2 regions of the Geodermatophilus sp. URMC 65 genome follow, and region 2 is predicted to be linked to the other one. Evidence: riboswitches for the same ligand, from Rfam matches in the RefSeq annotation. Region 2 holds a riboswitch; the other holds the start of a gene.
The links. A riboswitch is a leader RNA that binds a small molecule or an ion and turns the genes downstream of it on or off. The one in region 2 is predicted to bind cyclic di-AMP.
Positions count from the first base shown of each region.

Region 1: it holds a riboswitch for cyclic di-AMP, as region 2 does, so the genes downstream of both, ACWIX7_RS24180 (LysM peptidoglycan-binding domain-containing protein) here and ACWIX7_RS20775 (C40 family peptidase) in region 2, are expected to answer to the same signal.

Region 1 covers NZ_CP199954.1:4,994,730-5,002,333, reverse strand. The annotation lists gene ACWIX7_RS24200 (substrate-binding domain-containing protein) at 1-999, opposite strand, end outside; gene ACWIX7_RS24195 (MarR family winged helix-turn-helix transcriptional regulator) at 1,136-1,564, shown strand; gene ACWIX7_RS24190 (alpha/beta fold hydrolase) at 1,640-2,677, shown strand; gene ACWIX7_RS24185 (hypothetical protein) at 2,908-3,060, shown strand; gene ACWIX7_RS24180 (LysM peptidoglycan-binding domain-containing protein) at 3,129-3,956, opposite strand; cyclic di-AMP (ydaO/yuaA leader) riboswitch at 3,958-4,077, opposite strand; gene ACWIX7_RS24175 (alpha/beta hydrolase) at 4,339-5,181, opposite strand; gene ACWIX7_RS24170 (DNA-directed RNA polymerase subunit alpha C-terminal domain-containing protein) at 5,274-5,804, shown strand; gene ACWIX7_RS24165 (hypothetical protein) at 5,846-6,514, shown strand; gene ACWIX7_RS24160 (NADPH:quinone oxidoreductase family protein) at 6,595-7,560, shown strand.
Region 2 covers NZ_CP199954.1:4,284,951-4,292,554, forward strand. The annotation lists gene ACWIX7_RS20755 (ADP-ribosylglycohydrolase family protein) at 61-1,461, opposite strand; gene ACWIX7_RS20760 (hypothetical protein) at 1,496-1,732, opposite strand; gene ACWIX7_RS20765 (hypothetical protein) at 1,729-2,130, opposite strand; gene ACWIX7_RS20770 (hypothetical protein) at 2,317-2,685, shown strand; gene ACWIX7_RS20775 (C40 family peptidase) at 2,764-3,294, opposite strand; cyclic di-AMP (ydaO/yuaA leader) riboswitch at 3,307-3,433, opposite strand; gene ACWIX7_RS20780 (hypothetical protein) at 3,786-3,956, shown strand; gene ACWIX7_RS20785 (D-2-hydroxyacid dehydrogenase family protein) at 4,028-4,984, shown strand; gene ACWIX7_RS20790 (hypothetical protein) at 5,034-5,261, shown strand; gene ACWIX7_RS20795 (SMP-30/gluconolactonase/LRE family protein) at 5,273-6,172, opposite strand; gene ACWIX7_RS20800 (TIGR03557 family F420-dependent LLM class oxidoreductase) at 6,350-7,318, shown strand; gene ACWIX7_RS20805 (STAS domain-containing protein) at 7,415-7,604, opposite strand, start outside.

The sequences.
Region 1 (7,604 bases), 710 kb from region 2:
CTGGAGGTGGTTGCCGGCGAAGGACACCGGGCCGCGCGGCCCGTCGTAGCCCAGCCCGTCGGCGACGGCGACCATCCGGTGGACGTCGAAGCTGCCGGCGCGCCGGGCGAGGGCCGCCAGGGCCATGAGCCCCTCGCAGCAGGACTCCGCGGCGTTGTTCAGCGGTGGCGCGTCGGGACCGTGCTGGTCGACGTAGTCGCCGCAGAACTCCAGCGCCGACGACGTGGCCAGCGACCGGAAGTAGGACGCGCAGACGAAGAGGTTCCTCGTCGCCTCCGCCCCGCTGGCCAGGAGCATGTTCTCCTCCATGAGCGGGGTGAAGCGGACCAGCCCGTCCTGCAGTCCCTCCTCGGCGAACACGCGGTTGAACTGGACCGCGTCCTGCCCGACCAGGTAGAGCAGCACCCCCTGGGCGTCACTGGCGCGGATGCGCCCGACGACGCCGCGGAAGTCGTCGGTCCCCAGCGGCACGTACGCCGTCCCGACCAGCCGCAGGTCCAGCTGCCGGGCGAACTCCCGGGTGACCGCGACCGAGGCGCGGGGCCAGACGTAGTCGTCGCCCACCACGAACCACCGCCGCACGCCGCACACGTCGCGCAGCCACCGCAGCGCGGGTGCGATCTGCCGCGCGGGCGTCTCACCGGAGCAGAAGACGCCCGGCCGGGACTCCCCGCCCTCGTACAGCGAGGTGTAGACGTAGGGGATCCGCCCCGCGGTCACGGGGGCCACGGCGTGCCGGACCGCCGAGATGTGCCAGCCGGTCACCGCGTCGATCCGCCCGGCGTCGATCAGCCGGCCGACGGCGGCGCCCACCTGCTCCGGCCGCGCGCCCCCGTCGACGACCTCGACGGCCAGCTCCCGGCCGAGGACGCCGGCGTCGTTGATGGTCCGCACCGCCGTCGCCGCGACCGCCTCGCAGGACGGGCCGAAGAGGCCCGCGGGCCCCTGCAGGGGCACGACCAGCCCGACCCGCGCGACCTCTGCGGACCGACGACGCATCGATCCCCCCAGGCGTGGAGTGCGCGGGCGTTGGAGCGGGACGTCCCGGACCTCTGCGAGAATCGGCCCGAGTCGGGCATCACTATGCTGACCCGCCCCGGCCATGGGAAGGGTCCCGGGCGAGGGAGAGGCGAGCATGCGACAGGAGACGTCGGGGGGGTCACTGCCCCACGTCGACCTGCTACGGCAGGTGACCTCCGGCCTGACCTCCCGCGTCGAGGAGATCCTCGTCGGGAGCGACCTCACCCTGGACCAGTGGCGGGTGCTGCACACCCTGACCGAGGCCGGCCCGCTGTCCATGAGCGACCTGAGCGGCCGCACCCGCATCTCCGGGCCCACCGTGACCCGGCTCGTGGACCGGCTGGTGGAGCGCGCGCTGCTCTACCGCAACGTCGACGCGACCGACCGTCGCCGTGTCGTCGTGCACGCCGCCGAACGCGGCCGGGCGTTGTGCCGGTCGCTCGCCCCGCAGATCGCCGAGGCCGAGCGCGCCGGGCTCGCCGCGCTGTCCTCGGCCGAGGCGCGCACGCTCCGCCGGCTGCTGGAGCGGCTGGCGACCCGCTGACCCGGGCGTTCGGGGTTGCGCTGAGCACATCGCGGCGAGCAGGCTGGCCGGCCTCCCAGCTGAGAGGAACCCGCCGTGCCGGCTCCGACGGACCACGAGCTGTTCGACCTCGGCGACCTGCCGCTGCAGAGCGGCGCGACGCTGCGCGGCGCCCGACTGGCCTACAAGACGTACGGGACCCTGAACGCCGACCGGTCCAACGTGATCGTGCACCCCACGTGGTTCAGCGCCTGGCACGACGCCAACGAGTGGTCGATCGGCCCGGGCCTGGCCTGCGACCCGGACCGGTACTTCATCGTCGTCCCGAACCAGCTCAACAACGGCCTGTCGACCTCGCCGAGCACCACCCCTCCCCCCTTCGACGGCCCCCACTTCCCCCGGATCACCTTCTCCGACCAGATCGAGGCCCAGCACCGCCTGCTCACGCAGCAGTGGGGCATCGAGTCGATCGAGCTGGTGCTCGGCTCCTCCATGGGGGCCGGCCAGACCTACCAGTGGGCGGTCAGCCACCCCGAGATGGTGAAGCGGGCCGCCCCGATCGTCGGCTCCAGCCGCACCAGCGAGCACAACCAGGTGTTCCTGAAGAGCCTGCGGGCCACGCTGACGCTCGACCCGGCGTTCCGGGGCGGCGAGTACTCCCCCGACGCGCGCCCCACCGCCGGCATGCGGGCCTTCGCCCGGATCTACGCCGGGTGGGGCCTGTCGCAGGCGTTCTACTGGGAGCGCGAGTACCGGACCATGGGCTACTCCTCGCTCGAGGACTTCCTGGTCGGGTTCTGGGAGGGCTTCTGGCTCGACCGGGACCGGGACCCGAACAACCTGCTGGCGATGCTCTGGACCTGGGAGCACGGGGACGTCGGCCGGACGCCGGGCTTCGACGGGGACACCGAGGCGGCACTGCGCTCGATCCGCTGCCCGCTGGTGGCCATGCCCGCCCGGACCGACCTCTACTTCCCCCCCGAGGACGAGCAGTGGGCCTCGCAGTTCATCGCCCGGGGCGAGGTCCGGGTCATCGACACCATCTGGGGGCACTTCGGCGGCCTCGGGATGAACCCCGCCGACAACGACGTCGTCGACCGGACGCTGAAGGAACTGCTCGACCGTCCCGCCTGACCGCGCGAGCGCTTCCCCGCCCGGTCCGCACCCGCGGCCCGGGGGCGGCGGGGAGCTGGCGGCGGAGCTCGCCCAGGTTCTGCCCCGGGGCCCCGCCGGGGACAGCATGCGGTCGACGGAACGGTTCCGCAACAGATGTCTAGGACGTCTGACCGCGGGCACCGAGCGCCACCCCGGAGTCGGGCTGCCCGCGGACGGTTCTCCGCGGCTCCCCGGGGCACTGAGTCGGCATGAGCGAGATGGACCCGCGGGACCCGAGCACCCTGTACTCGGAGGGTCCGGTCGCGCCCGAGCCGCCCGAGGACGACCTGCCCGACACCTCGCCGCTGCGCGACTCCGGCGGCACCGGTCCGGGCCCGGACGACCTCGACGAGCTGCTCTGAGAGGCCCTCCGCACACCAGCGGCCCTCCACCGAGGGGGTGGAGGGCCGCCGACGTGCGGGCCGGGGACTCAGCCGACGTAGTTCACGTGCACGTGGTCCATGTGGTTCGCCGTCGCGCCGCCGCGGTCGGCCATGGCCTTCCACACGCCGTCCGGCGAGGTCAGGATCCGCTGCTGCCAGATGACGTACTCAACGCCGAGCTCGTCCCAGTGGGCGATGTGGTACTCGGCGATGGCGTCGCCGAGGGCGGCGTCGGACATGACCATGTAGTCCAGCGCGAGGCCGGACGGGTGGCCGTTCGGGTCGGTGGCGCTGGCCCGGGTGCCGCCGATGGTGATCGAGCCGGCGCCGGACACCTCGCTGACCACCCGGTTCGCCGCGACCTGCACCTGCGAGGCCACGTCGCCGGAGCTGTTGCTGATGCGCGCGGTGGCCGCTGGTGCCGGAGCGGCCGCCGCGGCGAGCGGGGCGACCACCGGCGCGGGCGCGGCGTCGCCGGCCGAGCCGGCGGCGGGAGCCGGGGCGGCCGGGGCGGCGGCCGCCGAGCCGGCGGTGTGGAGGACCTGACCCGGGAAGATCAGGTTCGGGTCGGCGCCGATGACGCCGACGTTGCGCTGGTACAGGTCCCGCCACGACTGACCGTGGGCGGCGGCGATCGTCGCGATCGTGTCACCGCGCTCGACGGTGTAGCCGGCCTCCGGGGCGCCGGCGTCGGCGACCGCCGTCGCGGCGGGGGCCTCGACGGCGTGAGCCGGGAGGGGGCCCGTCGTCCCGGCGAGGGCCTGGGACGGGGAGCCCAGGACGCCGAACCCGACGACGGTGGCGCCGGCGGCGACGGGCGCCTTGGCGAGGACCTTCTTGGTGCGGACGTAGCGGGGTGCGCGGTGCTTGGCCATGGTGATCTCCGATCACCGCCGGCGAGGTGAGCTGTCGGGTTCGGGCGATCGGTGCCCGGCCGCGGTCCGCGGCTTCACCCCGAGGCGGTCCTCGGCTCGAGCCGTGCGGCTCGAGTCGTGGCGCGCCGTGGTCGTGGGTCCCCCACCCCTGCCCTGGGATCTGGATGGCGACCGGTGGGCAGGGTTTGGCGGTCCGGCGCCGCGCTCTCTCCTTTGCTGAGCGCACACAAAACGCTACGTGCAGTCATGTGCACTGTCGTCGTGACGCCGGTCACAAACCGGCTATCCAGCAGCGCGCCGCAGGTCGACGCGGCGTGTCGCGCCGGTGTAGCCGTGGTCACTCCTGCCCCGGCCGCACGGCCTCCCGGCCGGCGGTGGTCGGTCAGGAGGAGGGACGGTGGGCGTCGAGCCAGGCGACGACGTCGGCCAGGACGTCGTCCTTCTCGGGCTCGTTGTGCGGCTCGTGGAAGAGCCCCTCGTAGGTCGTGACCGTGAGGTCGGGTGAGCCGGCGTGCGCCCGGACGACCTCGCTGGCCGCCGGCGGCACGAGCCGGTCGGCGGTGCCGTGCAGCACGAGCAGCGGCATGGTCAGCGAGGGCAGCCGCCGGGGCATGGCCAGCGCGGTGGCCATCAGCTCGGCGCCGGTGCGGGCGACCACCCGGCCGTTGTGGTTGAGCGGGTCGGTCCAGTAGTCGCGGACCACCTCGGGGTCCCGGCTGACCGCCTCCGCGTCGAGCCGCAGGACGCCGAGGTCGGGCAGGACCCGCGACAGCAGCGGCGCCAGGGTCCGCTGGACGGCGGTCGCGGCGCTGGTGTCCAGGGCCGCCGCCGAGACCACCGCGCCGGCGACCCGGGCGTCCGGCGTCCCGGTCAGGTACTGCAGCGCGATCAGCCCACCCAGGCTGTGCCCGTAGACGAACAGCGGGACGCCGGGGTGCTGCTCGCCGGCGAACCGCACCAGCTCGGCCACGCCGTCGACGGCGGCGGCCATGCTGCCGATGTTGCTGCGGCGACCCGGGGACCGGCCGTGCCCGGGGTGGTCGACGGCGTGGGCGGCGTACCCTGCGGCGGCCAGCCGCTCGGCGACGTGCCGGTACCGGCCGCCGTGCTCGTGCGCGCCGTGCACCAGGACGACGGCGCCGACCGGGTCCTCGACGGTCCAGGCCTGCCGGTACAGCCCCGAGGCCAGGGTGCCCTCGGCGTGCACGGGCTGAGCAGCGGTCATCGGGGAGTCCTCCTGCGCGGGTGCGGTCTGCTGCGCATCCTGCAGGAGACCTGGACCGGTGCGGCCGGACGGCCGGTCCTAGGTTGGACACCATGCCGACCACGTCGCCGGGGACCACGCCCGGGGAGACCGTCAGTGACCTCGGCCTGCCCGCGCGGGCGGTCACCGCACTGGCCCGGGCCGGGATCACCACGACCGCACAACTCGCCGGCCTCACCCGGGCCGACCTGCTGGCGGTCAACGGGCTGGGCCCGGGCAGCATCGCGGCCATCCGCCGCGTCGTCCCGGAGCCGCCCGGCCGCGTTGCCGCGGGTGGGCGCGGGGAGCGGCTCTCCTCCCCGGACACGCATCCGGACGACGAGGAGTCGCCCGCCGCCCCGGCGATCCCGTCGTTCGAGTCGCTGCGCAGCACGCGCCGCCGGACGACGGTGGACCTGATCGTGCCCGCGACGCCGCCCCCGGCCGACCCCACGCCGAGCGCGCCTCCGCCGCCGCCGGACTACGGCGACCTGTGGCGCCTCGGCGTCCGGGTCGGTCAGGCCGTCGCGACCCTGCCGGTGCGACTGGCGGTGTGCGCCGTCCGGGAGCCGGTCCGCCGGCTGCGGCAGCTGGTCGGTCGCTAGGCCGGTTCCGCGGCGCGCCCGGCTGTCCCACCATGGGCGTCATGACCCGCACCGACCTGGCGCCGGTGGTGGGCCGGTGGCGCACCGAGGGCCACGTCCTCGGCGACGACCCGGTGCCCGTCACCGGCAGCGACGTCTACGAGCCCGGCCCCGGCGGCCACGTCCTCGTGCACTCCGTCGACGTCCTGGTGGGCGGGACGCCGGTGCGGGCGCTCGAGATCATCGGCGAGCGGGACGGCGACGCGATGCTGGCCCGCTCCTACGACGACACCGGCGACGTCACGCTCATGCGGGTCCGCATCGACGACGACGGCGCCTGGCACTTCACCGGTGGCGGTGACGTCGCCCGCGCCGCGCAGTTCGACCCGGACGCCCCCACGGCCGCCGTACGGTCGACCCTGCGCATCGCCTCGGATCGCCGGACGATGACCGCGCTGTGGGAGCGGGCCGAGGACGGCGTGACCTGGCAGCCGTGGATGGAGGTGCGGTTCACCCGCGAGGACGAGCCGGCGAGCGGGTACCCCATGGGCATGGACACCGACAGCACCCCGCCCCCCGCCGACGACAGGCCCCAGGAGACCGCTCCCCCGCTGCCCGACGACCCCCGCGTCCCGAGGCTCGAGGACGCCGACCCCACCCGCAGCAAGGAGCTCGGCGGCGCCGCCCCCGCCGTCGGACCGGAGTCGACCGAGCAGCCGGAGACCGACTGAGACCGCCACCCCGTGGTGCGACGCCGGTCACCCGCTCTGAGAGGCTCGCGACCCCGTACCCCCACCGTGCAGGAGGACCCGTGCGCGCCGCCCAGATCGCCACCCTCGACGGCCCCTCGGCCATCTCGGTCGCCGACGTCCCCGAGCCCGACGCGGACGGGAAGGTGCTGATCGACGTGCACGTCGCCGGCGTGACCTTCCCCGAGGTGCTGCTCAGCCGTGGGCAGTACCAGATCAAGCCGGAGCTGCCGTTCGTCCCCGGCAGCGAGGTCGCCGGCACGGTGCGCAGCGCGCCCGAGGGCAGCGGCGTGCAGCCCGGGCAGCGGGTGGCGGCCTTCCCCGGCTTCGGCGGGTTCGCCGAGGTGGCCTCGGCCGACCCGGGCCTCGTCTTCCCGCTGCCCGACCGGGTGGGCTTCGAGCAGGGCGCGGCGCTGCCCATGAACTACCTGACCATGCACTTCGCGCTTCGCCGCCGCGGTCAGCTGCGCGAGGGCGAGACGGTGCTGGTGCACGGCGCCGCCGGCGGCCTGGGGACGGCGGGCATCCAATTGGCCAAGGCCTACGGCGCGCGCGTGCTCGCGGTGGTGTCGAGCGAGGGCAAGGGCGAGACCGCACGGACCGCCGGCGCCGACGAGGTCGTGCTCGCCGACGGGTTCCGCGACCGGGTCAAGGAGCTCACCGGCGGCCGCGGCGTGGACGTCGTGGCCGACCCGGTGGGCGGCGACCGCTTCACCGACTCGCTGCGCAGCCTGGGGCGGGAGGGCCGACTGCTGGTCCTCGGCTTCACCGGCGGGGAGATCCCCACGGTCAAGGTCAACCGGCTGCTGCTGAACAACGTCTCGGTCGTCGGCGTCGGCTGGGGTGCGTTCTGGACGGGCGACCCCGGCTACGTGCAGGAGCAGTGGCGCGACCTGCAGCCGCTGCTCGAGCGCGGCGCCCTCGACCCGGTCCTCGGCTCGGTGCACGACCTCGCCGACGCCGCCGCGGCGGTCACCGAGCTCGACGAGCGCCGGGCCACGGGCAAGGTGCTGCTCCGGGTGCGCTGAAGGAGGACCGCCTCCCCCGCCCTGCAGCGGGACCGTTCGCGCAT
Region 2 (7,604 bases):
CTCGATGCACCCATCCGTGCGATCACCCGCTGCCGCTCGACGACCTCGGGGGCACGTCGCTCACCCGCCGCCCCGCTCGAGCCGGGCGAGCGCGGCGGTGAAGCTGTCGTTCCAGAGGCCCAGGTGCGGCCACCGCTCGACCACGTACGTCGTCGCTTCCTGTGCCGTCATCCCCTCCTCGCGGACCAGCCAGGCGCGCAGCACCAGCCCGGTGCGCGAGGCACCGCCGTGGCAGTGCACGAGGAGTCGGTGGCCCTCGGCGCGCAGCGCGGCCATGTCGTCGAGGACGTCGGCCAGCATCACGTCGAGGTCGGCGTTGTGGTCGCTGTCGGCGATGTAGGCCATGCGGTGCAGCGCGTGGGTGAACGGTTCCCCCAGCCGGCACAGGGAGATGACGGCGAAGTCCTCGTCGCTGTAGCGGGCGCCGTCGAGGTTGCCCGCCCAGATGCCCGGCAGCACCTCCTGCGGACCGATCCGCGGGATCACCCCCGGGTCGTAGCTCTGCTGCGCGCCGCCGTCCAGCGCGGCCGCCAGCTGCTGCAGGTCGGCCAGCCGCCACACCTGCTCCCCGTGCCCGGGGATGCGCCCGTGGACGACGGACGACCAGCGCATCGGGATGCCGCCCATCCCGTGCACCGCGCCGGCCAGCCCGCCGGCGACCGCGGCGACGGTGTCGGTGTCACCGCCCAGGTCGACGACCAGGCGCAGCACCTCGGCGAACGACGTCCCGCGCCGCAGTGCCCACACCGCCTGACCGAGCGTCGGCCACACCGCGCCGTTGGGCATGCCGGGCTCCGGCGTCCAGTCCGGCGCGAGCACCGCCGCGTACCGCTCGCGGTGCTCCTCGGCCACCGCCTCGAGCGCCGTGGGGACGGCGGCCAGCGGGTCGCCGCCGTCGAGCGCCACCCGCACCAGTTCGTGGAAGACCGCGCAGCCCTCGCCGGCGGCCGGGTCGCCGTGGGTCAGCGCCGATATGCGCCGGGCGGCGTCCGTGGTCGCCTCGCGTCCCTCGCGGGCGAACCGGATGGCGGCCGGCGTGGTGCGCATCAGCGACCCGTTGCCGGCGGCCCGCCCGGTGCGGCGGAAGTGCTCGGCCGCGGCGCTGTCCCAGGGCAGGCCGGAGCCGAGGACGGCGCGGGTCTGGTCGCCGATGTCCGGCGGGCCCGCCTCCGCCCAGCGCAGGAAGCGGTCGAACAGGTCGGCCTCGTCCAGCCCGCCGCGCTCGACCAGGGACGTCGCGACGAGCAGCGCCATCTGCGTGTCGTCGGTGAACTCGCCGGGTGCCCGGCCGAGCGCCCCGCCGCCGCACATCTCGGTGTGCGCGCCGCGGGCCGGGGTGGGGAAGCGGGCGGAGAACTGCCCGGGCGGGCCGAACTCGAAGGGTGCGCCGAGCGCGTCGCCGACGGCCGAGCCGACCAGCGCGCCGGCGGCGCGGTGCGAGCGGTGCATGCGCGGGGTCACGCGAGCATCGTGCACACGCCCCGCGTCCCCGCCGTCAGGCACTGACCTCCTCGTGCGTGTTCACGCCGGGGATGCGCCGCACCGACCCCCACCCGAAGCGGGCCCACACCACCAGCAACGCGGCGCCGACGAGCGATCCGAGCGTGTCGCGGAAGAGGTCGCCGTTGGTGTCGTCGTTGTCCTCGGAGAGCTGGGTCCCGAACCAGGCGTCCGACCGCCACTCGAACAGCTCCCACAGCGCCCCGACGGCGATGCCGAGGGCCGCGGTCACGACGCCGATGCCGACGTAGTGCCGCAGGTGCGTCTCGTCCCGGGGTCCGGGACGACGTCCAGCCGGGCGAGGCCGATGTAGACCACCGGCGCCGTGAGCATCGGGAGCGTGAAGTGCACCAGGTCGTCGAAGCGGACGAACGCGTCGTAGAGGCCGAGCGTCTCGCCGAACCCCTGCAGCGCCATGCCGAGGGCCAGGGACAGGTCGTAGAGCCGGGGCAGGTTCACCAGTCGCGAGACGAGCGTGATGCTGCCCAGCGCGGTCAGGAGCGCCGCCGACCCCCACTGCCCGTCCGCCGCGTACACCGCGGCCCCGGCGAACACGATCAGCCGGAGGACGTCGATGCCGTCCCTGATCCACGGCGTCCAGTCACCCAGCAGCAGCGTTCGCCCATCCACCTCGCCGACCTACCCTCCGGACACGTCGCACGCTCGCCGTTCGCGACCCTGCGTCACCGGGTTCCGCCGTCACCCACGCGACCGGGGGACGACCGCGTCCAGGGCGCGCGCACGGCGACCTCCCGGTGCTGCACTGTCCCAGGCCGGCGCACAGCCGCCGGAGGCACCGCAGGACAGGAGCACGCCGTGACCGATCGCGAGCTCGGGCCGACCACCGCGAACAGCAGCCGCACGGCCCGCTGCAGCAGCCATGCCGCCGGTCACGGGGTCCACCCCACCCGCGTGCTGTTGTGCGACGACAGCCCGGACGACGCGTGGACGCCGGTCGTCGTCATGGGCGCCGTAGGCGACGTGCTCACCGTCGCCTGCGGCGCCGAGCTCCGGCGCTACCGCAACCACGACACCGGCCGCCTGGTGGACCTGGTCGACACCACCGGCCCCGACGCGCTGGTGAACGAACGGTACGGCCTGCTCTTCCTGCGGACCTGGCCGCAGGACGCCGCCTCGGTGTTCTCGCTGCAGCCGGCCGACCAGCCGCCGCACCCCTGCGGCTGACCGGCCGTCGAGACCGCCGATCCCGCACGGCCACAGCGTCGTGTCGTGCGGGATCGGCGGTCTCGTCGCGCGGATGGGTCAGGCGACCCGACGGGCGCCCGCGTAGCTCGGCATGGAGTCGAGCTTCATGACCTGCACCGGCTTGCTGGAGTTCAGGGCGTGCACGATCTGGCCGTTGCCGACGTACATCGCCACGTGCGAGACCGGGCTGTAGAAGAACACCAGGTCACCGGGCTGCAGGTTGCCCTTCGACACCGGGGCGCCGAACGTCGACTGCGCCTTGGACGTGCGCGGGAGGGAGATGCCGGCCGCCTTGTAGGAGAAGCTGGTCAGCCCCGAGCAGTCGAAGGAGTTCGGGCCGGTGGCGCCGTACACGTACCGGTCACCCACCTGGGCGAGCGCGGTGTTGACGGCGGTCTGCGCGGCGCTGCTGGCCGCGGCGGTCGGCGCTGCGGTCACGGCCGGGGCGGCGGCGACGGCCGCACCGGTCGCGCCACCCACAGCGGCCGAGGCCGGAGCGGGGGCGAGGGCGATCCCGGCGCCGGCGATGGCGGCGACGGCGACACCACGGAACGAGCGACGAGCGAAGGACGTGCGGGCAGTCGTCATCGACGACGGTTCTCCTGTTCTCCACGACCGCCTACCGGGTTAGCTGACGGGTTCGGACGGGGGAGTCGCCCGGCGCGACGAGGTCGCGCTTCACCCCAGTGCTGCGGTGGGTCCCCGGCCTGCGCAGCGGTCATCGACCGGTGCACGGTTCGGCGGCGTCCGTCGGGTGTCGCAAGGTCAGCGACGCGGGCCCTCCGGACGGCGACAGACGCTAGGTGGGCCCTAAGGCCCTGTCCAAAGTGAGGACGGGGGGCCCGGACGGCGGTCGGCGCGGGCCGCGACACGCCGGGCTGACCACCGTGAACGCCGTCGACGACCTACGGACACGCCGGGGGGAAAGTCCTGGTCAGAGCGTTATGAAAAAGTTGCCTCGGAAGCGGAGAGCCGATGCGCACAGTGTGTGGTCAGGTGCTCAGAGCTGTGGCGGCGTCGTGGTTGGTCCGGGTGTTCCCCGGGCACGATCAGGGGCAACCGACCCAAGGAGGAACACCATGGCCGGCATGTTGAGGAAGGTCCTGGCCTCGGGGATCGCGGCGAAGGTCATCCAGGAGGCCCGCAAGCCGCAGAACCAGGCCAAGATCAAGGAGTTCATCGCCAAGATGGGCGAGCAGAACAAGAAGCAGGGCGGCGGCCGGGGCTACGGCCGCGGTCCGGTGCGCTGAGCGCCGGCAGCTGACCGCACGGCGACCCCCCGCTCGCACCGGGCGGGGGGTCGCCGTCATGCTCGGGGACCGTGCTGCGCATCGCCGTCCTCGACGACTTCCAGTCCGTCTCCGGTGAGTTCGCCGACTGGTCGCGGCTGCCCGAGGAGGCCGAGGTCGTCGCCTTCGCCGACCACCTCGACGACGAGGACGCCGTCGCCGACCGGCTGGTCGGGTTCGACGTCGTCGTCGCCATGCGCGAGCGCACCCCGTTCCCGCGCAGCCTCCTCGCACGGCTGCCGCGGCTGCGGCTGCTCGTGACCACCGGCGCCCGCAACGCCGCCATCGACGTCGCCGCGGCCGCCGAGCGCGGCGTGACCGTCTGCGGCACCGGTGCCCACCCCACCGGCACGGCCGAGCTGACCTGGGCGCTGGTCCTCGCCGTGGCGCGGCACGTCCCCGAGGAGGACGCCGGGGTACGGGCGGGCGGCTGGCAGCGCACCGTCGGCACCGACCTCGCCGGCGCCCGGCTCGGCGTCGTCGGCCTCGGCCGGCTCGGCACCCGCGTCGCCCGCATCGGCCAGGCATTCGGCATGGACGTCGTCGCCTGGAGCCAGAACCTGACCGACGAGCGCGCCGCCGAGGCCGGCGTGCGCCGCGTCGACCGCGACGAGCTGTTCGCCACCGCCGACGTCGTCACCGTCCACCTGGTGCTCTCCGAGCGCACCCGCGGTCTGGTCGGCCGCGACGAGCTCGCCCGGATGAAGCGCAGCGCGATCCTGGTCAACACCTCGCGCGGCCCCATCATCGACGAGGCCGCGCTGCTCGAGGTGCTGTCCGAGGGCCACCTCGCCGGAGTCGGCCTCGACGTCTACGACCGCGAGCCGCTGCCCGCCGACGCAGCCCTGCGCACCGCGCCGCGCACCGTGCTCACCCCCCACCTGGGCTACGTCACCCGGGACACCTACCGCGTCTTCTACGGCGACGCCGTCGAGGACGTCGCCGCCTTCCTGCGCGGGGAACCGGTCCGCGTCCTCGCGCCCGCGTGACCCGTGCCCGGTCCGGGTACGGACCGGGCCCGGCACGAGGAGGCCTGCGATGACCGAGGGCAACATGACCGGCCGCCCCTACGGCGGCGCCAACGAGCGACCCGACGACGACGTCCTGCCCGGCGAGCGGCCGGAGAAGGACCTGGTCGGACCGCCGTCGCAGCAGGAGGAGCCGCGGGCGGCGCGGGACGGCGAGATGTCGACCAACCCGGGGGAGACCGGCAGCGGCGTCCCGGACACCGACCACCCGCTCGGGGGCCGGCAGGGCAGCAGCTGACCCGGCGGGGGCTACGGCCGCCCGGCGTGCGGGACGCCGACCTCGGTCGCCACCAGCACCGCCTCGCGCGCCGGCGCCCGGTTGTGCTCGTAGAAGTCCGGCGCGCAGCACATCAGCAGCGTGCGGCCGTCCTCCCCGCCGAGCATGCAGGCGAAGACGCCGAGCCCCTCGGGCGCGGCGACCTCGTCGACGATCGCGCCGCCCTGCGCGACCCGCACCACCCGGCCGCCGACCGCGTCGGCCGCCCACACGTGTCCCTCGGCGTCCAGCGCGCAGCCGTCCGGCGCCACCGTGAGCTGGCCGAGCACCTCCTCGGTGGTCCGGCCGGTCACCTCCGGCCCGAGCGGCGCCCACACGCGCCGGTTGGTCAGCGCGCCGTCGGCGTCGAGGTCGAAGGCGGTGTACCGGTTGCCGAGGGTCTCGCCGACGACGAGCGTGCCGCCGTCCGGGGGGACCACCATGCCGTTGGGGAACTGCAACCCCTCCGCGGCGACCGACACCGTGCCGTCGAGGTCGATGCGCTTCAGTGACGCGGTCCGCGCGTCCCCGCCGCCCATCAGGTCGAAGCCGAAGTCGCCGACGAACACCTGCCCCGCGTCGGTGACCACCAGGTCGTTGAGGTGCCCCCCGCAGTGCTCGGTCAGGTCGGCGTGCGTCGACAGGGTCCCGTCGGCGTACCGCAGCACGCGGTGGTCCTTCATCGACACGACCACCAGGGACCCGTCGGGCAGCCAACCCAGCCCCGAGGGCTGACCCTCCACCTCGACGACGACGGCCTCCGCGCCGTCCGGCGTCACCCGGCTGACCGTGCGCCGGTAGAAGTCCGACACCCACCAGGTGCCCTCGTGCCAACGCGGGCCCTCGAAGAACCCGCCACCCTCCAGGACCGTCCTGAGCTGCTGCTCCGCCATGACCCGGACAGTAGGTGACGCCGGTCACGCACCGACGGCACGGTCGGGACGGGGGCCGCGCGGGTGCCGGCGGCCGTCCTGCGCCTGACCGGACCGGGCGGTCCGGCGCGTCGTTTCCGCAGCTGACCGGCCGGGCAGGCCCTCGCGGACCCGCACCCGACAGTGAGGACGACGACCATGCAGGTCGGCTACAAGCTCGCGACCGAGGCCTTCGGACCGGAGGACCTGGTCCGCCAGACGATCCGCGCCGAACAGGCGGGCTTCGACTTCGTCGAGATGAGCGACCACTTCCACCCGTGGCTCGACGTCCAGGGCCACAGCTCGTTCACCTGGTCGGTGCTGGGGGCGATGGCGGCCAGGACCGAGCGGATCGGCCTGGCCACCGGCGTGACGTGCCCGATGATCCGCTACCACCCGGCCGTGATCGCCCAGGCCGCGGCGACGGTGCAGATCCTCTCCGGCAACCGCTTCACCCTCGGCATCGGCTCCGGTGAGCGGCTCAACGAGCACGTGGTGGGCGCCGGCTGGCCGGCGGTGCGGAAACGGCACGAGATGCTCCGCGAGGCGCTGGAGATCATCCGGCTGCTGTGGCAGGGCGGCTACCGGTCCTACGACGGCAGGTACCTGCAGCTGGAGGACGCCCGCCTCTTCGACCTGCCCGACCAGCTGCCGGTGATCGCGGTGGCCTCCGGTGGGCACAACGCCTCGGCCATCGCCGCCGAGCTCGGCGACGGGCTGTTCGCCACGGAGCCGCGCAGCGACCTGGTCGAGGCCTACACCGGCGCCGGGGGGACGGGGCCGCGGTACGCCGAGGTGCCGATGGCGTGGGCGGCGGACGAGGACTCCGCCGTCCAGGCCGCCCTGGAGACCAGCCGCTGGGCGCTCACCGGCTGGAAGGTGATGAGCGAGCTGCCCAACCCGGTCAACTTCGACGCGGCCAGCGCCACGGTGAAGCCCGAGGACATCCGGCAGCAGTTCTCCGTCGGCCCCGACCTCGACGCGCACGTGCAGCACGCGCAGCCCTACGTCGACGCCGGTTTCGACCACGTGGTGCTGCAGAACACCGGTCCCGACCCCGACGGCTTCCTGGAGGTCTGCGAACGCGAGCTCATCGACCGGGTGCGCGCGCTGACCCCGTCGTCCTGAGGAAGGACCCCGTCCTCCTCACCACTCGCAAGCTCGCGGCGAGCCCCTGGACGGGGCCGGGCCGACGCCCCTCGCGGGGACGTCGGCCGGTGCCGCTCAGGCGGCGTCGACGGGCGAGTGGTCGGCCCGGGGGTCCAGCAGGCCCACCATGCCGGTCAGTCGCAGCAGCCGGACGGTGAACGGCGACGGATCGACCAGCCGCAGCGTGCAGCCGCGGTCCTCAGCCAGAGCGGCGCCCGCGGCGAGCACCCGCAGGCCCTCGGCGTCGCAGAACGTGATGCCCGCG